2 regions of the Bacillus sp. V2I10 genome follow, and region 2 is predicted to be linked to the other one. Evidence: riboswitches for the same ligand, from Rfam matches in the RefSeq annotation. Region 2 holds a riboswitch; the other holds the start of a gene.
The links. Region 2 has a riboswitch for glycine ahead of gcvT (glycine cleavage system aminomethyltransferase GcvT). Riboswitches for the same ligand answer to the same signal wherever they lie in the genome.
Positions count from the first base shown of each region.

Region 1: another riboswitch for glycine. It lies ahead of glyA (serine hydroxymethyltransferase); the one in region 2 lies ahead of gcvT (glycine cleavage system aminomethyltransferase GcvT).

Region 1 is NZ_JAUSYV010000002.1:174,602-186,290, forward strand. Features, by position in the region: gene gcvPA (aminomethyl-transferring glycine dehydrogenase subunit GcvPA) at 1-490, opposite strand, end outside; gene gcvH (glycine cleavage system protein GcvH) at 492-887, opposite strand; gene gcvT (glycine cleavage system aminomethyltransferase GcvT) at 1,028-2,143, opposite strand; gene sdaAA (L-serine ammonia-lyase, iron-sulfur-dependent, subunit alpha) at 2,158-3,039, opposite strand; gene QFZ72_RS28100 (serine dehydratase beta chain) at 3,039-3,557, opposite strand; gene glyA (serine hydroxymethyltransferase) at 3,573-4,823, opposite strand; glycine riboswitch at 4,918-5,038, opposite strand; glycine riboswitch at 5,041-5,147, opposite strand; gene QFZ72_RS28110 (IDEAL domain-containing protein) at 6,204-6,401, shown strand; gene QFZ72_RS28115 (pyruvate oxidase) at 6,912-8,612, opposite strand; gene QFZ72_RS28120 (TetR/AcrR family transcriptional regulator) at 9,191-9,739, shown strand; gene QFZ72_RS28125 (DMT family transporter) at 9,742-10,065, shown strand; gene QFZ72_RS28130 (DMT family transporter) at 10,087-10,434, shown strand; gene QFZ72_RS28135 (DUF3231 family protein) at 11,018-11,689, shown strand, end outside.
Region 2 is NZ_JAUSYV010000001.1:1,936,372-1,948,060, reverse strand. Features, by position in the region: gene QFZ72_RS09820 (patatin-like phospholipase family protein) at 1-724, opposite strand, end outside; gene mntR (transcriptional regulator MntR) at 904-1,335, opposite strand; gene QFZ72_RS09810 (vitamin B12-dependent ribonucleotide reductase) at 1,465-4,023, opposite strand; gene QFZ72_RS09805 (lipoate--protein ligase family protein) at 4,349-5,185, opposite strand; gene QFZ72_RS09800 (rhodanese-like domain-containing protein) at 5,405-5,776, shown strand; gene gcvPB (aminomethyl-transferring glycine dehydrogenase subunit GcvPB) at 5,863-7,323, opposite strand; gene gcvPA (aminomethyl-transferring glycine dehydrogenase subunit GcvPA) at 7,316-8,662, opposite strand; gene gcvT (glycine cleavage system aminomethyltransferase GcvT) at 8,688-9,791, opposite strand; glycine riboswitch at 9,953-10,063, opposite strand; gene QFZ72_RS09780 (DEAD/DEAH box helicase) at 10,369-11,689, shown strand, end outside.

The DNA.
Region 1 (11,689 bases), on a different contig from region 2:
TTGATACAAGTACTTTCGAACGTCTTGTTGATGCAATGGCAAGTGATGCTGCTTCTGCAAGGGATGTAAAGCCATCGTACATGGAAGAATTGGCAACATCCATTCCTGTCAGCTCACAAACCATGGTTTGAAATTCAAAAATGGCTTGTAATTCACCCTGGCTAATTTCCGGTTGGTAAGGGGTATAAGCTGTATAAAATTCAGAACGGGAAATCATATGATTCACAACACTTGGAATGTAATGATCATAGGTGCCCGCACCAAGAAAGATCGGGTAGTGATTGGCATGTTTGTTTTGCGAAGCAAGCTGATGCATCTTTTTCAACAGAAGTGGTTCAGGAATCGCATTAGCTATGTTTAAATCCCCTTCCAGACGAATTTCATCCGGGAGATCTTCAAAAAGTTCATCTGTCGAAGAAATTCCTAGAAAGGACAGCATTTCCTCTTGATCTTGTTTTGTATCAGGAAGGTAACGATAAGTCGCTGTCATCTTATTCCTCTCCTTTATTCACAAACGTTTTGTATTGATCTTCATTTAGAAGTGCTTCTAATTCTTCTGAATTTGATATTTCCACTTCTACCAGCCATCCTGCTTCATATGGCTGTTCGTTAATCATTTCAGGCGCATCATCTAACTCCTCGTTTACCCGAACTACCGTACCGGATACAGGGGAATAGATTTCTGAAGCTGTTTTAACCGACTCGATCGTTCCCATTGATTCATTAGCCGTTACTTCATCATCCACTTCCGGATTTTCAACAAAAACGATATCACCTAATTGTTTTTGGGCATAATCAGAAATTCCAATACGCACTCGGTTTTCATCTAATTGCAGTACCCACTCATGTTCCTTGCTATATAATAAGTTTGCTATTGATTTTGTCATTGTCTTTCTTCCTTTCATCCACTTTTAAATTTTATAATATTCAGTTTTTACCAGCCGTAAAGTGCTGGCTTTTTCGTGCATGGTTATCTAAAAATAATCAATTTTTTTGAAATTGCCACACTCTTACTCTATTAAAAATGCTAATAACCTTTTTTATAGAACGGTGATTTTACCACAATAGCATCGACCATCCGCTTACGTATTTCTACTTTAAGTTGCGTTCCTATTTCAGCATATTCTGCTGATACAAGTGCGAGACCCAAGCTTTTCTTTAAAGACGGTGAATGGGTTCCGGATGTAATAAAACCTATTGCCTCTGCCCCTTCAGAAAACACTTTGTAACCGTGACGAGGAATGCCCCTTCCTGTCATTTCAATTCCAACTATTTTTCTTCTTAATCCTTCTTTTTTTTGTGCTGTAAGTATGTCTTTGCCGATAAAATTACTTTCTTTGTTCGTTTTAACAGCAAAACCGATTCCAGCTTCAAGAGGGCTGATTTCTTTTGTGAGCTCTTGACCATAAAGAGCAAGACGTGCTTCAAAGCGAAGAGTGTCACGTGCACCCAGTCCACACGGCTTTAAACCTGTTCCTTTTCCTGCTTCTAGAAGCTTAATCCAAAGTGCTGGCGCTTTATCCGCTGCTAAATAAAGCTCAAAGCCGTCCTCCCCTGTGTATCCCGTACGGGAAACAAGCACCTCCGTAATGCCATCCAGTTTGACATGTTGAGCAAAGTGGAAAACATGAATTCCCGATAAATTGATATCCGTTAGCTTTTGTAAAATGGCTTCCGCCTTTGGGCCTTGAATAGCAATCTGCGCGATTTCACTTGACATATTATGAAGCGTCACATCTCCTTTTATATGCTGCTTCATCCAGTCGTAATCTTTCTCAATGTTTGCTGCATTAATCACGAGTAAATATTTATCATTTCCCAGCTTGTAGACCAGTAAATCATCAACTGTCCCGCCAAATGGATAACACATCGCGGTATATTGTGCTTGATTGATGCTAAGCTTTGTTACATCGTTTGTGACAAGGTAATTAATAAACCTTTCCGCATCTTTACCTTCAACAAGCACTTCCCCCATATGAGAGACATCAAAAAGTCCTGCTTCCTTTCGGACGGCCTCATGCTCTTCTAAAATGCTTGAAAACTGTACTGGCAGTTCCCATCCTCCAAAATCAATGACTTTTGCGCCGTATTTTTCATATGTTTCAAATAGCGGTGTTCGCTTCAATCCGGTTACAATACTCATGGCTACACCTCCAATTAAGATCTCTTGCTAAATAATTTTTCTTTTACCTTTTTACCTGTTTCTGTCATTGCAAGACCACCAAGTGCTGTTTCTCTAAGTGTTCGAGGCATTTCTTTTCCAATCTTGTACATGGCTTCAATGACTTCATCACATGGAATGCGGCTTTCCACTCCTGCGAGAGATAAATCAGCTGCAGAAAAGGCAATGGATGTACCAATCACATTCCGCTTAATGCAAGGTACTTCAACAAGCCCTGCAACTGGATCACAAACGAGACCTAACAGTGATTTCAAAGCAATTGCTGTTGCATTCACCACTTGTTTTGGGGTGCCGCCTTTTAACTCAACTATGGTCCCTGCCGCCATCGCTGTTGCAGAACCGACCTCTGCTTGGCATCCTCCTGCTGCTCCTGATATAAAGGACCGGTTGGCAATGACATACCCAAGAGCACTTGCTGTAAACAATCCCATGACTAAGTCTCTGTAGGAAGTTCCGTCATTTTTGTGAAGCGAAAACAATACTCCGGGTAAAATACCGGCCGCTCCTGCTGTCGGAGTGGCCACAATGACTCCCATTCTTGCATTGCTTTCAGATGTCGCCAGTGAGAAAGTCATCGCATCGCTTATATAACTTCCTGAAAGTGAGTTACCTTGATTCACGTAATTGTTCATTTTAACGGCATCACCGCCAGAAATACCACTAGGTGCAGCTGAGGCATCTTTTTTACCGCTCTCAACAGCTTCCTGCATTTTAAGTAACCGTTCTTCCATCATGCGGATGATCGTCTCTTGATCTCTCCCCGATTTTTCTATCTCCATCATCAACATGACTTCACCAATCGTTTTCTGGTTTTGTGTACAAAATTCAATCAGCTCGTTCATTGACCGAATTTCCATCATGCACCCTCTAACGACGCTTTTTTCACCACATATGGGTGATAGCGTGCTGCGAGTAGCGAAAAGTCATCGCTAGTGCTTAAACGAATATCAAACATTTTATCGTCAATCATAAAGATTTTGGATAAGCCGCCCCCAAGGGAGGCACCACCTACTTTTACCAGCCATTTCCCTCGTTTCGCCGTAATGACCGTTGTATTCGGATGTTCAAAATAAGGGCAGCTGTCTTCAAACTGAATTTCGTAATATAGTCCATATTCTATAGTTTGCTCAATGGCATATTTAATCCTAGAGTCATCTGTATCCATGCCTAGCAATCCGCCAAGAAGGGCTTTATCTGTTCCGTGACCTTGATAGGTTTCTGCAAATGAATCGTAGAAAACAATGTTCGCCTCTTCCGGGCAACCACCTAATAGTTCATGAATGAACTTCCCAATCGATACAACACCAGCAGTATGAGAACTAGACGGCCCTACCATGATAGGGCCGATAATGTCAAAACAACTTTGAAATTCCATGATGTTTCTCCCCTCTTAGACCGTTATAGGCTGTTGAAACAATGGATATCCGTTACAAATCGCTTTTGTTGTTTCTTTTGCTTTTTCTAACACGACTGTATCTCCTTTACTCTTTAAAACAGCTGCGATCACTTCTCCGATTTTAACCATTTCTTCCTGCTTCATACCGCGTGTCGTTAAAGCTGCTGTTCCCATTCGGATGCCGCTTGTGACAAATGGGTTTTCAGTATCATAGGGAATCGTGTTTTTGTTGACTGTAATACCGGCTGCTTCTAGTAATCTCTCTGCTACTTTTCCAGTTAAATTCCAAGGACGAACGTCTAATAGAACGATATGGTTGTCCGTTCCACCCGAGACAAGAACCGCGCCTTCTTTCCTTAAAGTTGAGCCAAGTATTGCTGCGTTTTCAATGATTTGTTTAGCATAGATCATAAAGCTCGGTTCCAAGGCTTCTTTAAAGGAAACCGCCTTTGCCGCAATAATGTGCATGAGAGGCCCCCCTTGAATCCCTGGGAATACAGCTTTATTTATTTTCTTTATCATGTCTTCATCATTTGTTAAAATGATTCCGCCGCGTGGACCGCGCAATGTTTTGTGCGTGGTGCTTGTCACCACATCTGCATATGGGATGGGCGATGGATGAAGACCTGCTGCCACAAGCCCGGCAATATGTGCCATATCCACCATCAGTTTAGCACCAACTTGATCTGCAATTTCTTTAAAACGTGCAAAATCTATCGTTCTTGGGTAGGCACTTGTCCCCGCAATAATCAATTTTGGTTTTTCTTTTTTCGCGATTGCTTCAAGCTCATCATAATCTATCAAGTGAGTATCTTCTCTCACACCATAAGACACAATATCAAACCACTTCCCAGAGATGCTGACGGGACTTCCATGTGTTAAGTGTCCACCATGTGAAAGATTCATCCCCATCACTTTATCGTTAGGCTGAAGCAGTGCATAAAAAACAGCTAGATTTGCTTGTGCACCTGAGTGCGGCTGTACATTTGCATACTTGGCACCAAAAAGCTTGGTTAGACGTTCAATCGCTTTTTGTTCTGCCACATCCACATATTCGCACCCGCCATAGTAACGCTTCCCAGGATAACCTTCTGCATACTTATTAGTGAGGACAGACCCCATGGCTTCCATTACCTCTTTACTCACGAAGTTTTCTGATGCGATTAATTCTAACGTATTATGTTGTCTTTCTCTTTCACTTTCCATGGCATTATAAATCTCTGAATCATAGTTTTGCAGACTCATTAACATATCCTCCTCTAGTTTTTCTTCTAAGCTCCGTTTTTCCTTTCCTCACACAAAAAAGACAGAGGAAAGGCATGATAAATATCTTGCCTTTCCTCTGTCCTTTTTACCTGAGAGATTACCTTCTGTATGAAAATGTTACAAAAAATTCGGTCTTGTAACAACCTTTCATCAAAAAGATTCCCCTTTGGTGGCTTTTCAGCTCTCTCCAGAGGTGCGTCCAATTGCAGTCTTTTTTACCTGAGAGTTTCTATCCCAAGGTTATTTTGGGACTTGCTCCTTCGGTGCCGAATAGATTACTTCGGTCTCTCCCACAATCATCATCCGCTGTTATTATTTTACTTTATTAGTTGTATATTAACGGACTTTAATAAAAAATTCAATAATTATCTGAAAAAATTTTATTTTCAGAAATTATAACATGAACGATATAGAGCTTTTCTGACACATCATAAATATTCGTTGGACTTTCTTGGGTAACTGCCGTAGAAAACCAATTCTTCAAATTATTCAGCTTGTGGCCCTTACACTGGATTGGTCCTTCAAAAAGGTAGTAAAAAAAGACATCCAATCCTTTTTTCCTTAGAACATTAAGCTTTAAATTTAGGGGGATTAGTATTACCAACTGCACAGGTAACAATGGTTAGTATTCCATTTCCATTAGTCCGGGTATCTATGCTGCTATAGCTCATAAACCAATCGTTTGTTTATTACGTTAACAACAATAACAACAATAACAACATATATAATGATATATATGTTTTAGTATACAATAAAGTTAAAAACAACACAGTTCACATTGTTATTTTGAAACTTAATCTAAATAGGAAAAGTAGAATCTATCAAATGGATAGATTCAATCACCATGGTTATATGGAACAAAATTGTAAAATGGGAAATTCGTTAACCAAAGGGGGAAAGAGTAATAATAATGTATTTCTTTCAGATAAATCATATATGTCGACATATGTATTATCGTATATATCATCAATATAATTGTCTTCATTTTATGGTTAAATGATATGAAATCTAAAAAGTATACTCTAAATAGCTAACAGAGTGGTGTTTTTTAAACCCTGTAAGCAGTAATAAGATCGTTAAGCTTTAAACGGATCAATAAAGTGAGAGATTTTCTCTTCACTGAGATATAAGTAAGTCAATTCATTATTTGATTCCATATTAAGTAAACTGAAAGAATAGTATTTTTTGAGATAAATTAAAAATATTCTTGTTTAAAGACCATAACTGAAGGTTTCAATGAGTTTACACTTTAAATGTAAACTCATTGGTTATATATACCATGAAACTACCAAAACAAAATAATTGAATAGTCTGAAAATCATTAGTATAATAGAAAAAAGGTCAAGGAGTTGGTTTCCTATGGAAAGGAATTTGCTTAACATACCACCACAACCCGAAGTAAACGTCACGGATTCTGAATTTGCTGAAATGGTGTTAAACAAAGCCCTTCGTAATTTCCGAAAAGAGCAAATCCGAAAAGAGATTGACCAGTCATTACAGGATCGAAACAAAGAAGAATTCCTACGATTAACAGAGAAATTGAAAAATATTTCTTAAAATGTTGTATTATTTCGAGATGATTTTGAAATGAACTTAACATAATCAAATGTTATCGGCATACTAAAAAGGATCTTCGTTGAAGATCCTTTTGTGCTGGCTTATTTAATTAATGCACCCTTTAGTTCAACAATCATTATTTCACACCACCGTATAATTATCTTCCAATGTCCTTATTTTTGGTCAGATATTACTCCAAATGTAGAGGCTTTAATATATGTTTGTCCTTGTAATGATCCAGTTGCTCAGATGTCCCAGTTACAACAACTCCAATAATTTCCACATCACTTTTTTTCTCCTCTATAAAAAACTGGATAGCCATGTTCGGCTAATAAATCAATATACAAATTAACATATGTTTTGACATATATTAATTTGTATATGTCAAAAACATTATTAATAATAAATTATTGTTGCTACACTAAATTATATAACTAGTTACTAGTTATATAATGATGAAAAAATTGATACAGGATGAGAATTATGCTCATCCTGTATCAATTTTTGGTTTTAGAGTGGTGGCTTATGGATTGTTCCTTCCTGAAACAACTCTTTTAGCATGTGACGGGCATAACCTTTAGCCTGTCCAAATGTTACTTTTGCGGGTAACGGCGCTTCACTTGCATCCACAATAACATCAATAATACACGGTTTTTTTGCAGATATCGCTTTTTTCAATGCAGGTAGTAAATCCTCTGGGTGTTCTACATGATATCCTATTCCTCCGCAAATATCAGCATAACGGGCAAAATCTGGGTTATGTAAATCGGTACCAAATTCAGCATTGCCCATTACTTCTTGTTCGAATTTAATCATTGCAATTTTATGATTATTAAGAACAATTACTACAAGTGGAAGATTATATTTTACAGCGGTGACAAAGTCATTCATCATCATTTGGAAACCGCCATCCCCACAAATTGCAAATACCTGTTTATCCGGATAAGCGATCTTTCCAGCAATTGCTCCAGGTAAGCCGCATCCTAATGTTGCTAGCCAGCTTGAGATGACAAACTTTTGATTTGTCATGTTGAAATGGCGAGCCATCCATACAGTAACATTCCCTACATCGACAGAAAGAATGGCATCATCATCTGCAACTTTCTGCAGGGCACGAATGACACGCTGAGGTTTAATTGGTATTGAATCGTCTTGTTCCTGCTCATGTAATTTTTGCCGCCACTCTTTTAAATTTGCCTGACATTCATTAAGAAATGAACCATCATTATGATCTTCAACCAAGGTAATGAGGTTGTTTAAAGTTTGATAAGCATCACCTGCTAGTCCAACATCAACGGCATAACGTTTTCCGATCTGAGATGGGTCATTGTCTAAATGAATGGTTTTTGCATTTTTAGGTAGATATCCTGTAAATGGGAAAGATGTGCCAATCATAATTAACGTATCAGCTTCTTCCATTGCCAAAGTTGCTGGTTTGGTGCCAATTAACCCAAGTCCTCCTAAACAAAAAGGATGTTCATCTGGAATAACACCTTTACCGGGTAGACTAAGAACAATTGGCGCTTTCATTTTTTCAGCAAATGTAAGGAGAGATTGACTTGCACCTCTAGCTCCTTTTCCTGCTAAAATAACAGGCCGTTTTGCTTCGTTTAAGATTTCAATAGCTTTCTTTACATCTTTTTCTTGAGGAAGTATGTTGGACTGAACATAAAAAGAACTAGTTAGCCTAGCATGTCGCTCGACTTCAAAATTTGGTATATCATCAGGAATGATAAGAACGGAGACACCTTTTTTATCATAAGCTGTTCTTATTGCCTGATTTACTACCGCTGGGAGTTGTTCCGCTGACATAACCATTTGACTATATACGGCTACATCCTTAAAAAGGTTGGCCAGATCGATTTCCTGAAAGAAATCTGTTCCCATTAAATCTGTTTCTACCTGTCCTACAATGGCTAATACTGGAGCTTTATCTAGTTTTGCATCATAAAGTCCATTTAATAAATGGATTGCACCAGGTCCAGCAATCCCCATACACACACCCAGTTTACCTGTTAATTTTGCATAGGCTGCTGCTGCTAAAGCACCAGCTTCTTCGTGCCTAACCTGTATAAAATTAATTTGGTCTTTTACCTTTCTTATGGACTCAATTAAAGTATTTATCGAGTCCCCCGGCATTCCATATATATGATCTACCCCCCAATCTATCAAAAGGTCCATCATATAGTCACCTGCAGATGCTCTAAACATAATATACCTCCTAGCTTTTTTGACTAGTTGGTATTATTTCCAATATGTTATAAAATCATTTATTTATGAAGCATTAGGGTTATTGACTATAAATTATTCTAAAAATACCGCGAACGAATCTGCTTACAATTTTATTAAGAGTCACCAGAAATAAGGCTAAATTTTTAAGACATTGTGAATGTTTAAAAAAATGACAATACGTAACAAGCAGTCTTAATGGTTTGTGATCATTCTTTACAATTCAGAAGCACGTGGAGACTGTTGTAAAAAAGAAAACAAAAAATTTTTACACATCTAAAAAAACTGGATAGCCATATTCGACTATCCAGCACTTTATATAGTACTTGTAAAATTTATTCAGCAAGAATTCTTAAGCTATCACCTTAAGCAAACCTTAGCTTGTGCTTTTATAGCCAAATTCCTATCTTTTTGATTTCCTGTAACCGGCAGCTATGGCCTCGGCCTGGGTGCAAAAACCTAAATCGGATTACTTTAGCAGTCATTACGTTGATAAAAAACCGTCCAGACGGTACAATAAAAATAATTAATGTTAATAATCAACTAAGGAGAGAACTTCAATGGAATCAAGAGCCGATATTAAGCGTCGTCTTATTTTAGATACGGCAAAAAAAATTGTAATGGAAAATGACTATAACGCTTTGACTTTAGACGCGGTAGCTAAACAAGCAGGAATTAGTAAAGGTGGTTTGTTATATCATTTTCCAAATAAAGAGCTACTTATGAAAGGTTTAGCAGAATACGTTCTTGAAGAATATGAAAAGAATTTCAAAAAATACGGAGAGAATGATTCAACTAAGACAGGAAAATGGACTCGTGCATTAATAGAAGTTACTAAATTTGATTTAGAACATAATGCTGAACTAAATGTAGGTCTTTTTGCTGCCTCCATCTTAGACCCAGAGATGTCTAAAAATATTTCCGATAGGTATAAGTCTACCCTAAAAAAATTAGAAGATGATGGGATAAATCCATTAACTGCAACTATCATCAGATTAGCGTTAGATGGACTTTATTACTCGCAAACGTTAAATGTAGCTCCTTTGGAAAAAGAAAGGGTAAATGAAGTGATTCAACAATTATTGAAAATGTCAAAAAGTGAGGGATAACTATGAATGCTTATTTACTATTAGCAATATCCATTGTAAGTGAAGTATTTGGTAGTTCAATGCTTAAAGCCACAAACGGATTCAAAAAAATCCTACCTTCTCTTGGTGTAATATTTGGATACGGGATAGCTTTCTATGCTTTATCTTTATCATTAAAGACGTTGTCACTTGGAGTGGCTTATGCCATTTGGGCAGGATTAGGAACAGCACTAACAGCATTAGTTGGAATTGCCATATTTAAAGAGAAGTTTAATGGCAAAAAGCTCTTTGGGCTGGTTTTGATTATCGGTGGAGTGATTTTATTAAATGTTGGCGGAGCACATTAATTCTAAAGAAGGGGAAGGGATATGAAGGGTTATATTTATTTAACGGTTTCAATTATTGCAGAGATTTTTGCTACTATCATGCTCAAACTGTCAGCTGGATTTACCGTTTTATTTCCGTCTGTTGGAGTAGTTGCTGGTTATGTACTTGCGTTTTATTGCTTATCATTATGTCTTCGTACAATTCCATTGAGTTTAGCTTATGCCATTTGGTCAGGAGTAGGAACAGCTTTAACTGCTTTAATAGGTGGAGTTGTATGGGGAGAAGTTTTTAGTGCTTTCAAGGTATTGGGGATTATATTGATTATAGGTGGAGTTGTAATATTGAACTCATCTAAAAATACAGGTGCAGAAAAAGAACTTTCAAACTAAGGTTCTTTTATTTTCGTGCTTCAACTAACTCCCTCTATAAAGAAAGGAATAACTCTGGATTTCTAGCTTTTTCTTAAGGTTTCATCATGATTTGACATCAAAGTTATGGATGTAAGTTAAAAATAAGGATATTTTTGGTTTGTTAAAGAAAAAAAGTCCTTAACTACCTAACCATGGTATTTTGAACAAAATGACCTCAATTCAAATCCCCCTTTAACGGAATAGTATTTTTACACTTTTTTCTTATTGGCTTTGTTAAGTAGTATTGTTGTTTTTCAGGTATAAAATATGGGAACGTCCGATTTGGACGTTCCCGTTCTTATTCCATTAAAGCCCCCGATTGTGGAATATCATTTATGTTGTCTTATTGAAGAAAAGCACCCGTTTGTTTAAGTGTAATTCTTCACAATCTTTAAATTAGTTTTAAGTAAAGTAAAATTATTCTTGGAAAAATCGCAAGTGAAAAATCGGCTAATTATTCTAAATTAAACTTTACATCTAATCTTAAAACTGGTCATCTTTTTATAAATCAGAAATTCATATCTCTTGGTGAATTGGTAAATAATATCCAAGAGGTGACAGGATGGAAAAGGATAAATTAAAACTCACATCTTCCGAAATTGGAACTTTGTGGGGAGAGTATGTAAATGGAACAGCTGTTGATATTGTAAATAGATATATGATTTCTATTATTGAGGACGAGTCAATAAAAGCCATTTTCGAGGATGCTATCAAGACTTTCGAAAAGCAAAAGAAACAAATCGTTACTTTTTTGGAGAACGAGAAATTTCCAGTTCCAATTGGATTTACTGAATCTGACCTCTTTAAAGGTAAACAGAGGTTGTTCACGGATATATTTTGCCTAAATTATTTACATATCATGACATTACATGGTTTGCTAGGACACTCAACTTCATTGGGCGTTTCTGTAAGAGAGGACTTACGGTATTTTTACGACTCTTGTGATAATGATGGGAAAAGGATGTATCATCAAACAATTGATTTATTGCTTGAGAAAGGGAGTTTTCAGAGAGATCCGCTTTTTTACCCTACCAAAAATCCTGAATTTATTTCTAGCCAAGATTTCACCGATGGATTTTTCGGAAAGGGTAGAAAATTAGCTGCAACAGAAATCATCAGTATTTCTTTCAACCTTAAAAAAAGTATTATGGCTAAAACTCTTTCTATCGCATTTAGTCAAGTCGCTCAATCAAAAGAAGTAAGAAAATTTTTAGAGGATTCCGAGAAAACGGCT
Region 2 (11,689 bases):
CATGAGCATCTTTCATTGTTTCAAAAAGAGCACCATACATTTCTATCGCATTACGAATATTGTTCCTCGGCCTCTCCTCATCACTTGGACTCAATTTTATACCAAGAACAGGCCGAGCTTGTATTGTTTTCTTTTCTTTAAATAGCCAAATTGGAAAGTTGCTTAAAACTCCCCCGTCTACAACAATATTGGTCCCTTCGGCAGATGTCAGTTTGACCGGTTCAAAAAAATACGGAAGGCTGCAGCTCATAAGAACAGCTCTCGCAACAGAAAAACGTTCTGGTACAAGTCCATACCTTGGGAGGTCATCCGGCAGCACGAGAATTCTGCCATTGGTCAGGTCAGAAGCAACGATTTTAAGGGAGCCGTGCCTTAAATCACCAAAGGTTGATACCCCTCTTTCCTTCAGCTTGCCTGCTATCCATTCTTCAAGCTTGCCGCCTTTATAAAGACCAAGCCGCCAATAAATACTCAGCCATTTCATAAATTTAAATGGAAGGATGGATGGATTTCGTTCCAAAAATTTCCCAAGATCCATGTCATCCATCATGGTAATAATTTCATCACTCCGATATCCCGCAGCAATAAAAGCGGCAATAATGGAACCTGCACTGGTTCCTGCTACCCTTACAAATTGCAGCCCCCTCTGCTCGATAGCCTGATAAGATCCAATTAGTGCAAACCCTTTAATTCCCCCGCCAGAGAAGACGCCATCAATATACACAGAAGTTCCTCCCCTCTTCTCCCATCCTTACATTTTAAGTTGCAGCGGCGGGAAATAGACCTTTTCTGCACGTTAATAGCAGCACCCTTTCAATGTTCCTTTACGTATCAGCTTAAGTTTCAGCAGCCGTATATCAAATTTACGCAGAAAAAAAGACGGAAGCATTCGCTTCTGTCTTTTTATGAGTCGCTGTCCTGTTCGTTCTGTTTTTGTATAGCACGCAGCGTTTCTACACGAGTTTCATCACCTTCAAAGAATTGGACAAGATCGCCGATGCGGTCAATTGCGTTCCAGCTGAGATGATGCTCGATGCCTTCAACATCATTGTAAATTTTTTCTTCATCCACGCCGATCAGCCTCATGAACTGCTCCAAAAGTTCATGACGGTAAACAAGACGCTTTCCAATTTTTTTGCCTTTTGGCGTTAGTATGAGTCCACGGTATTTTTCATATATGAGATATTCATCTTTGTCTAGTTTTTGGACCATTTTTGTTACTGAGGAGGGATGAACGGATAGTGCTTCCGCAATATCTGAAACGCGGGCATATCCCTTTTCTTCTATTAATATGTAAATTTGTTCGATATAATCTTCCATACTCGGTGTTGGCATGTGGTCCCCTCCAAAAAAACGTTCAAAACATAGGAAATCATTACAAGTGTACACTAGTTTAAGGGTGATGACAAGGAAGCCTTGATTCTTATCGCGAAAAGAAAAGAGCTGGAAATCCAGCTCTTTATCTTATAAACCACACTTTAATTGTGCTCCGCAGCTAGTACATGTATTACAGCCGCCTATGTCCTCAACCGTACCCTCTCGGCATACCGGGCATGTATTTCCTACTTCATTGCCGATCGTGACATTTGTAGATCTTAAAGCCTGTATTGTATCAACAAGCACAACTTTTCCTTTTTCTTTAGCTGGTGCTTCTTCACTCTCAGTGAATGTGTTTTCTTCTGCTTTTAACGTCAGAACCTGCGTGTCACGGCTGCCGTCAACGTAAACCGTGCCGCCTTTTGCTCCGCCTTTATATAAGCGTTCATATACTTTTTGAACTTGATCAACCGTATATCCTCTAGGTGCATTGACTGTTTTGCTGATTGAACTGTCAATCCAGCGCTGAATCACACACTGTGCATCCGCGTGAGCTTCTGCGCTGAGCTCCATTGCTGAAATAAACCATTTAGGCAGATTGTCAGGATCTGCTTCTGGATGCTGATCCAGATATTCCTGCACGATATCCGCTTTAACTTCAATAAACTTTCCTAATCTTCCGCTTCTGTAGTAAGAGAAAGAGAAGTAAGGCTCTAAACCAGTGGAGACGCCAACCATTGTCCCTGTGCTGCCTGTAGGAGCAACAGTCAATAAATGTGAGTTTCGAATGCCGTATTCTTTAATGTCGTCTAAAAGGTCAGCCGGCATTTTGCTCATAAAACCCGTCTTTGTGAATGCTTCGCGCAAACGGTTTGTTTCTTTTTCTGTTTCACCAGTTAAGAATGGGAAGCTTCCTTTTTCTTTTGCAAGCTCAACAGAAGCTTTATAAGCAGTTGCTGCGATGGTTTCAAAGACTTGGTCAATTAACTGATTTCCTTCTTCTGAACCATACTCTGTTTCACAGTAGATGAGCAGATCATGCAAGCCCATTACGCCAAGGCCTACACGGCGTTCGCCTAATGCCTGCTTCTTATTATCTTCTAAGAAGTAAGGTGTTGCATCGATGACGTTATCCTGCATGCGGACACCGACTTCAACCGTTGTTTTCAGCTTTTCAAAGTTCACTGTTTTGCTTTCTTTGTCTGCCATTTCAGCAAGATTGACTGCTGCAAGATTGCAGACAGAATAAGGTGCGAGAGGCTGCTCGCCGCAAGGATTTGTTGCTACAACCTTTTGTCCATAAGCTTTAGCATTCGTCATATCATTTGCATTGTCAATAAAGAAGATGCCAGGCTCTGCTGAATATGTCGCACAAATATTGATTAAGTTCCATAGTTCTTTAGCTTTAATTGTGCGGTATGTGCGGACTTTGTAGCCAAGCTTTTCCCATTCGCGGACATCGCCATGATTGTGCCACTCTTCGTTATAGGCTTTCATTTGATCTGCATTATAGCTTTCCACATCAGGGAAGCGAAGCTCGTAATCTGCATCGCTCTCAACAGCATCCATGAAATCCTTCGTTAACGTAACTGAAATATTGGCGCCTGTAAGGAATTCAGAATTATGAACGCTGTATGTTCCTCCTGTAACCAGTTTCAGTTCTGCATCTTTAATGATTTTTTCGTTAAATCCGCCGAAGCCAGGAATTTGCTTATAGTTCACAATGCTCTGATACATCGCTTTTTCATCCTCTGTTAGAGGCTTGAACTTTAGTTTTTCCTGCGCATATTTCTTAATTGTCTCGTCATTCGTATTTTCAATTAAGTAGCGTAAAATACGAGGGTTTTGCATTTTTGAAATGATAAATTCAATAATGTCAGGATGCCAGTCGGCAAGCATAATCATTTGAGCGCCCCTGCGCGATCCGCCTTGCTCAACTAAGTGCGTCAGCTTCGCAATATCATCAAGCCATGATACAGAACCTGACGATTTGCCGTTCACACCGCGTGCGAGTGTATTTCTTGGGCGCAGTGTTGAACCGTTTGTTCCAACTCCGCCGCCTCTGCTCATTATTTCCATTACCTGCTTCCGATGCTCGGATATGCCTTCGCGGGAATCCTGTACAAATGGCATGACGTAGCAATTGAAGTAAGTAACGTCCGTACCTGCTCCAGCTCCGTACAATACACGTCCTGCCGGTACAAAGTTCAATCCGACTAATTCCTTGTAGAACTTCTGGAACCATTCATTGCGCTTCTCTTCTGTCTTTTCAACAGAGGCAAGTCCTGTTGCATTTCGTTTTGCGATTTGCTCATAAAATACTTCAAGCGGCTTTTCAATGACATCAAGCGAGCGATAAATCACACCCGTTTCAACCTCTTCAGGCTTTTCAAGAGAAGGGCGGTACTCTTCTTCGACCTGTACACTTGCCATTTTCGTCTGCCAGTCTATTTCTAATATATAGCCTAGTCCTCTTGCAGGGAATTTAGGATCCTCTTTAATCGTCAGAACAACGAAGTCCCCTTTAGACAGCGTCAGCTTTTCGGTGTCTTTAAATGTGTATCGGTCAAGCATGACTAAACGGGATACACCTTTGTGAGTCAATTTCATATCATCAGTTATTGGGTGAACTTGGGGAAACAAAGAAATATCGTGATTCAGCTTGTCCACATCAAGTTTTAAATTTTCATTAAGTGCAACGGTCATTCAAACAACTCCCCTATCTATCTTGTACTTGATTTAATTTATCACAGAGCCACCTTTTTATCAATATATAGTATTATATTTTCGTTCGACAATACTATATATGGATAAACAGACAAACCTATTTTATTTTGTCAAATTGAAAACTGCATAAACGAAGCAGAAATAATGAGAAAAAAGAAGATAGGAACTTCATAATCACTTTTTTTGAAGAATTTTGTCGCTTGCAAATTCCGAAGAGAACGCGAAGTTAGAAAAATAAGGAATGATTTGAAATAATTAGAAATTTTCAGAAAAAATAAACAAAAGCGACTAAGGTTCAAGTCGCTTATCGTTTATAATTCCAATCATCGGTATTATACTTTCCAATTGCAATTTTCTCTACAAAAGCATGTTCTTCAGCTGTCAAGGTATAAGGTTCGAGTGAGATATTCAGACCTATCTCAAAGCCCTTTTTAAACGCATTCTTTGCTTCCTCCACTGTAACAGGATTCTTGCGCAAAGCATTGACAGCAACTGCCTTATTTTTGAAATTCTTCTGCATTCGTTCTTTTACCCGCTCGCTTGGGTACTTAAACAGATTAAAAAGCATTTCTTCATCTATATCGAGCAAAATGGAACCGTGCTGAAGAATGACTCCTTTTTGGCGCGTTTGTGCGCTCCCGGCCACCTTGCGTCCTTCTACAACAAGTTCATACCATGATGGTGCGTCAAAACAAACGGCAGACCGCGGATTCTTAAGCCCCTGTTTCTCTTCCTCCGTTCTCGGTACGGCGAAATATGCATCTAGCCCCAGTTCTCTGAAACCCTGAAGAATACCTTCTGAAATGACTCTATAAGCTTCGGTTACTGTCTTCGGCATTTCAGGATGGTCTTCTGACACTATGACGCTGTATGTCAGCTCCTTGTCATGCAGAACACCTCTGCCTCCTGTCGGTCTGCGCACAAAGCCCAGCCCATACTTTTTAACGGCATCAAGATCAATTTCTTTTTCGGCCTTTTGAAAGTATCCTACTGAAAGAGTAGCCGGGTCCCATCCATAAAAGCGAATTACCGGCGGGAAGATCCCCTGACTGTTCCACTCAAGCAGCGCTTCATCTAACGCCATATTATAGGACGGGGAACAATTCCCTGAATCAATAAATCTCCAAGTTTCCTTTGCCATCTTCATACCCCATTTTCCATGATAAGTATGTATTTCATTTTCTGTGCCTTACCTAGTCTATCAAAAAGAAGGCCAGGTTGAAAATAATTATGTCTTATTCATAGATGACAATTTGATCCTGCTCTTATATAATAGTATTTGTCCAATATTATTAAAGTTCATTTGAACTTGTCTTAGAAAAGTTGCTTATAAAGGAGTCGGGTCAGCTTGACAACATGGATTTTTTTATTGATTCTATTAGGTGCACTAGCAGCCTACACGATTTACTCTTATTTTTATCAGCGTAAAATCATGAAAACATTAACGGAAGAAGAATTCCGTGCAGGATACAGAAAAGCTCAGTTAATTGATGTCCGTGAGCCAAATGAATTTGACGGCGGACATATACTTGGAGCAAGAAATATTCCTTTATCCCAAATGAGACAAAGACATAAGGAAATCCGCAAAGATCAGCCTGTCTACATTTACTGTCAAAACACTGTCAGAAGCGGACGCACAGCTCAAATGCTGAAAAGAAAAGGCTATAATGATCTATACACGCTAAAAGGCGGTTTTAAGGGCTGGGGCGGTAAAATAAAAGCAAAGAAATAAGAGGAAGTCTGCAGTCTGTTCTGCAGACTTTTTTATGCATAAATAAAAAGGATCCGCTTGAAATGCGAATCCTTTTTGTGTGCCTTTTATTGCTTTTGATAACGCAAGATCGGTTTTCTTGCTGCTGTCGTCTCATCTAAGCGGCTGACAACTGTCGTATGCGGTGCTTCCTGTACAATTTCAGGATTTTCTTCTGCTTCTTTTGCGATCTGAAGCATTGCGTCAATAAATGAATCCAGCGTTTCTTTTGATTCTGTTTCAGTCGGTTCAATCATGATGCATTCTTCCACGTTTAATGGGAAGTAGATGGTAGGCGGATGATAGCCGAAATCAAGCAGCCTTTTTGCGATGTCCAGCGTACGCACCCCTAATTTTTTCTGACGCTTGCCTGAAAGAACAAATTCATGCTTGCAGTGCCTGTCAAATGGAAGATCATAGGCTTCTGAAAGTCTTCTCATCATGTAGTTTGCATTTAAAACGGCATACTCTGTCACCGCTTTTAACCCATCAGGTCCCATTGTCCGAATATACGTATAAGCACGGACGTTAATTCCGAAGTTTCCGTAGAATGGCTTCACTCGGCCGATGGACTGCGGACGATCATAATCAAACGTATATTTATTATCTCTTTTAACTAATACAGGTTTTGGAAGGTACGGAATCAGATCAGCTTTAACTCCAACCGGGCCTGATCCAGGGCCTCCGCCTCCGTGAGGACCGGTAAATGTTTTATGAAGATTTAAATGAACGACATCAAATCCCATATCGCCTGGACGGGCCTTGCTTAATACGGCATTTAAATTTGCACCGTCGTAATAAAGCTTGCCTCCTGCGTCATGTACGATTTTCGCCATTTCTAAAATATTTTCTTCAAAAAGTCCGAGGGTATTAGGATTCGTCAGCATAAGAGCAGCTGTATCTTCCCCTACCACACGTTTTAAATCTTCAAGATCTACAAGGCCCTTTTCGTTTGATTTAACCGTAACTGTTTCAAATCCTGCTACAGTAGCTGACGCTGGATTTGTGCCATGAGCTGAGTCAGGAACAATTACTTTTGTCCGGTTAAAATCGTTGTTGGCTTCGTGATAAGCACGGATCATCATCAGGCCGGTCCATTCGCCATGTGCGCCTGCTGCAGGCTGCAATGTAACCTCATCCATTCCGGTAATTTCAATGAGATGCTCCTGGAGATCATACATAAGCTCAAGGGCACCCTGAACTGTGCTTTCATCCTGCAGAGGATGGATATGGGCTAAACCTGCCATACGAGCTACATTTTCATTGATTTTAGGATTGTATTTCATTGTACAGGATCCAAGTGGATAAAACCCGGAATCTACTCCATGGTTCCTCTTGGAAAGAGCTGTATAATGTCTCATGATATCAAGTTCAGAGACTTCCGGCAGTTCAGCTTCATCTGCACGCAAATATTCACTTGGAATTAATTCATCTCCAGCGATTTCAGGGATATCCAATGAAGGCAAACTGTAGCCTGTTCGTCCTGGTTTTGTCAGTTCAAATATTAATGGCTGATCATGCTTATTCATGTCCATCCCCCAATTCCTTTACAAATAGGTCAATTTCTTCTTTTGTACGCAATTCAGTTACAGCTACAAGCATGTAGTTTTCAAGCTCCGGGTATACACTGCCTAAATCGAAACCGCCAATGATGCCCTGTTGAATAAGCTTTGCATTTACCTCTTTAATCGGTTTGTTTAATTTAATGACAAATTCGTTAAAAATAGCCCCTTCAAATGGAACCTCAATCCCATTTGCAGCAAATGCTTTTTTAGCGTAATTTGCTTTTTGGATATTTTGAAAAGCCATCTCTTTTACGCCTTTTTTTCCCAGTGCCGTCATGGCAACCGAGGCTGCCAAAGCGTTTAAAGCCTGATTTGAACAAATATTAGAAGTCGCTTTGTCACGTCTTATGTGCTGTTCACGTGCCTGAAGTGTTAAGACAAACCCGCGTCTGCCCTGTTCATCTGTCGTTTGTCCGACCAATCGTCCCGGCACTTTGCGGAGCAATTTTTGAGTTACAGCAAAATAACCACAGTGTGGACCGCCAAAAGCAGTAGGAATACCGAATGGCTGAGCATCGCCTGCCACGATATCGGCTCCAAATTTTCCTGGAGGTGTTAAAGCTCCCAGTGCAAGCGGGTTAGAAGACACGATAAACATGCTTTTTCCTGTATGAGCAATGGGTTCAATGTCTTTTAGCGGCTCGATTTGCCCGAAGAAGTTTGGATATTGCACAACCACAGCTGCAACATCGTCTGACATTTCTGCCTTCAAAGCTTCAAGATCTGTCACGCCATTTTTCACAGGTACTTCTACTACTTCAATGTACTGTCCCTTAGCATATGTTTTCAGAACATCCCTGCTTTCCGGATGAACTGCTTTTGAAACGATGACTTTTTTCTTTTTAGTCTGGCCGGCAGCAAGCATCGCAGCTTCAGCTAGAGAAGTTCCGCCATCGTACATGGATGAGTTTGCCACATCCATTCCAGTAAGCTCAGCAATCATCGTTTGAAATTCAAAGATAGCCTGAAGCTCACCCTGCGAAATTTCCGGCTGATACGGAGTGTAGGCTGTATAGAATTCTGAGCGTGAAATCACATGATCTACGATGATCGGCATGTAATGATCGTATACACCTGCACCAAGGAAAGAAGCATTGCTTCTTAAATCCTTGTTTTTAGAAGCAAGCTCACTCAGCTCCTTCACCAGTTCCGTTTCAGATTTTGCTTTCTTGATCTTATAATCCCCCTGAAAACGCACGCTCTCGGGAATGTCTGAGAAAAGCTCATCTATATGAGATACTCCGACAGCATCAAGCATTTCCTGCTGATCTTGTTCTGTCATCGGCAAATAACGATGTTTCATGGATGTGTTCCCCTTTCAAACTAGTTCATTTTTTTGGTCGTTTATAAAAAGGTGTTGAAACTGCAATTGCTTTTAAGCGTTTCTTGCGCACTTGCACAATCACTTCAGTGCCCGGTTCTGCAAATTCCTTTTTCAGCAGAGCCCAGCCTATATTTTTCTTTAACGTAGGAGATTGTGTGCCAGTCGTTACTTCGCCGATTTGTTCTTCTCCATGGTATACTTCATAACCATGTCGGGGTATTCCTTTGTCAATCATCTCAAGACCGACAAGCTTTCTTGCTGTTCCATTTTCTTTTTGTTCTTTTAAAATATCTTTTCCGATGAAGTCTGCCTCTTTATTCGGTTTTACAGCAAAGCCGATTCCCGCTTCAATCGGAGTAATTTCTTTTGTAAGCTCCTGTCCATATAAAGGCAGATTTGCTTCAAAGCGCAAGGTGTCGCGTGCGCCTAAACCGCACGGAAGAATTCCTTCATTTTTGCCTGCTTCTAAAATCGCTTTCCAAAGGGAAGGCGCTTCTGAAGATGGGCAATAGATTTCAAAGCCGTCTTCGCCTGTATAGCCTGTTCTGGAGACAAGAGCTTGTACATCATCGATTACAACGCCATCTTTAAATTTAAAAAACTTGATTTCACTTAAATCTGTTTCAGTTAATTTTTGAAGGATCGATTCAGCTTGTGGCCCCTGAATGGCCAGTTGTGCAACATTTGATGAAATATTATGCAGCTCTGTGTTTCCGAATTTGTGCGAGATGAGCCACTCATAATCTTTTTCAATATTTGAAGCATTCACGACTAATAAATAGTGAGTATCTGATTTTTTATAAATTAATAAATCGTCTACTGTTCCGCCATCTTCATAGCACATCGCAGTGTACTGGGCTCCGCCGTCTTTCAAAAGGGAAACATCATTCGTCATCGTCTTTTGAAGAAATGCAAGACTGTCTGCACCTGTCACTTCAATTTCACCCATATGCGAAACATCGAATAAGCCAGCTCTTTCCCGAACTGCCTCGTGCTCTTCTTTAATAGAAGAAAATTGAACGGGAAGATCCCAACCGCCAAAATCAATTGTCTTTGCACCATGTTCTTTATAAACATCAAATAATGGTGTTCGCTTTAAATCCGCCATAATCAAATCGCCTCCCCAAAAAAGTATAAAAAAAGGACAGAGACCCCCCTTTATCTAAAAAGGTAGTCTCTGTCCCTGCACCTGAAAGTTTACCTTGCCAAAAATAAGCAAAGCTTTCCCCTTTGGTGGTTTGCTGCTTTCACAAACTCTCTCCAGAGTTGCGTCAAACAAGAGTTCTTTTGCCTGAGAGATTCACAGATGTTTGCTCCTTCGGCGCTGCTTTTGCGGTTTCATTTATTAGAGCCGCCGGCAGTCTCTCCCCTTGCTCTCATTCGCTCATATTTTCTGTAAAACTGGTCATACTAAGAGATAACATTCTTTGACATTTTGACATTTTTGACAAAAGAACCATGCTAACTGAAAAGTAAGTATGTTAGCAACTTTCTTACTTATTAACATCCTACCATTATGAACAGCATTCATCAATCTATTTTTACACAAATATTAAACATATATTTTAGTTTAATGTTCGTGTTTAACTTGATTTATTTGTATTTTATCATAATAAACTACCAATTCACACCTTAAAGTGAACGATTCACCATAACAATACCTTTGCTTGAAAGGGCTGTCATTTATGAATGTAAAAATCAACTTTGATTCATCCTGGCAAGATACTTTTTTCAAAAAACTAGAAAATGATGGACCTTGGGAAAATTGGGAAAATTACAAACTCGCCTGTGAAGTACAAAAACATTTAATTGTTCCTTCGTTTGAAGGCTTGCAGGCTCCAAATCATCTGACAGACTTTACACCCCTGCCGCACCAATTAGAGGTTGCAAGACAGGTAGTTGAGCATATGAACGGCAAAGCGATACTTGCAGATGAAGTGGGCCTTGGAAAAACGATTGAAGCCGGACTGATTGTAAAAGAATACATGATCCGCGGCCTTGCCAAAAAGATCTTAATTCTCGTGCCGGCCTCTCTAGTTTCACAATGGGCAAGAGAACTGCATGAAAAATTTTATATACCTGCTGTTGAGCAGAAGAAAAGCTACGTTTGGGAAGCATGTGATGTGGTGGTTTCTTCAATTGACACCGCAAAACGAAGCCCTCACAGAGAAATAGTCCTTGCCCAGCAATATGATTTAGTCATTATCGATGAGGCTCATAAACTCAAAAATAATAAAACAAAAAACTATGAATTTGTTCAGAGGCTGAAAAAGAAATACTGCCTTCTTCTGACAGCAACTCCGATCCAAAATCGTGTTGAAGAGATTTTCAATCTTGTCTCTCTTCTCAAACCCGGTCATCTTGGAAACGAAGCTTATTTTTCAGAAGTTTTCTCAGCAAAAAATCGATCTCTTGAACATCATGAGCATCTGCAGGAGCTTGTCAACAAAGTAATGATCCGAAACCGCCGCGGCGATACTGGAATTGACTGGCCAAAACGCCATGTTGAAACGGTTCCGATAGACCTCTCTCCAACAGAACGAAATCTGTACACAGCTATATCAAGACTTAAATCATTCGGAACGGCTGCTGCAAGCATGTTTTCCATTATGACCCTTCAAAGAGAAGCATGCTCAAGCAGGGAAGCCGTTTATATGACACTAAAAAAAATGATCGATCGGCCTGCAGGTGAAGTCTCCCCTCTGCCTGAGCCAATCATCAGGGAATTGATGCAGTGCATTGATGAGGTTGACGGAAACACAAAAGCTCAAAAAGCAGTGGAGCTTATTAAAAGAATTGATGATAAAGTCATTATCTTTACTGAATATCGTGCCACTCAATTTTATCTGCAATGGTTTTTGCAGCAGCACGGTATTTCTTCTGTCCCTTTCCGGGGAGGATTTAAACGGGGAAAAAAAGATTGGATGAAAGATTTATTTAAAAACCGTGTTCAAGTACTGATTGCAACAGAAGCTGGGGGCGAAGGCATAAACCTGCAATTTTGCA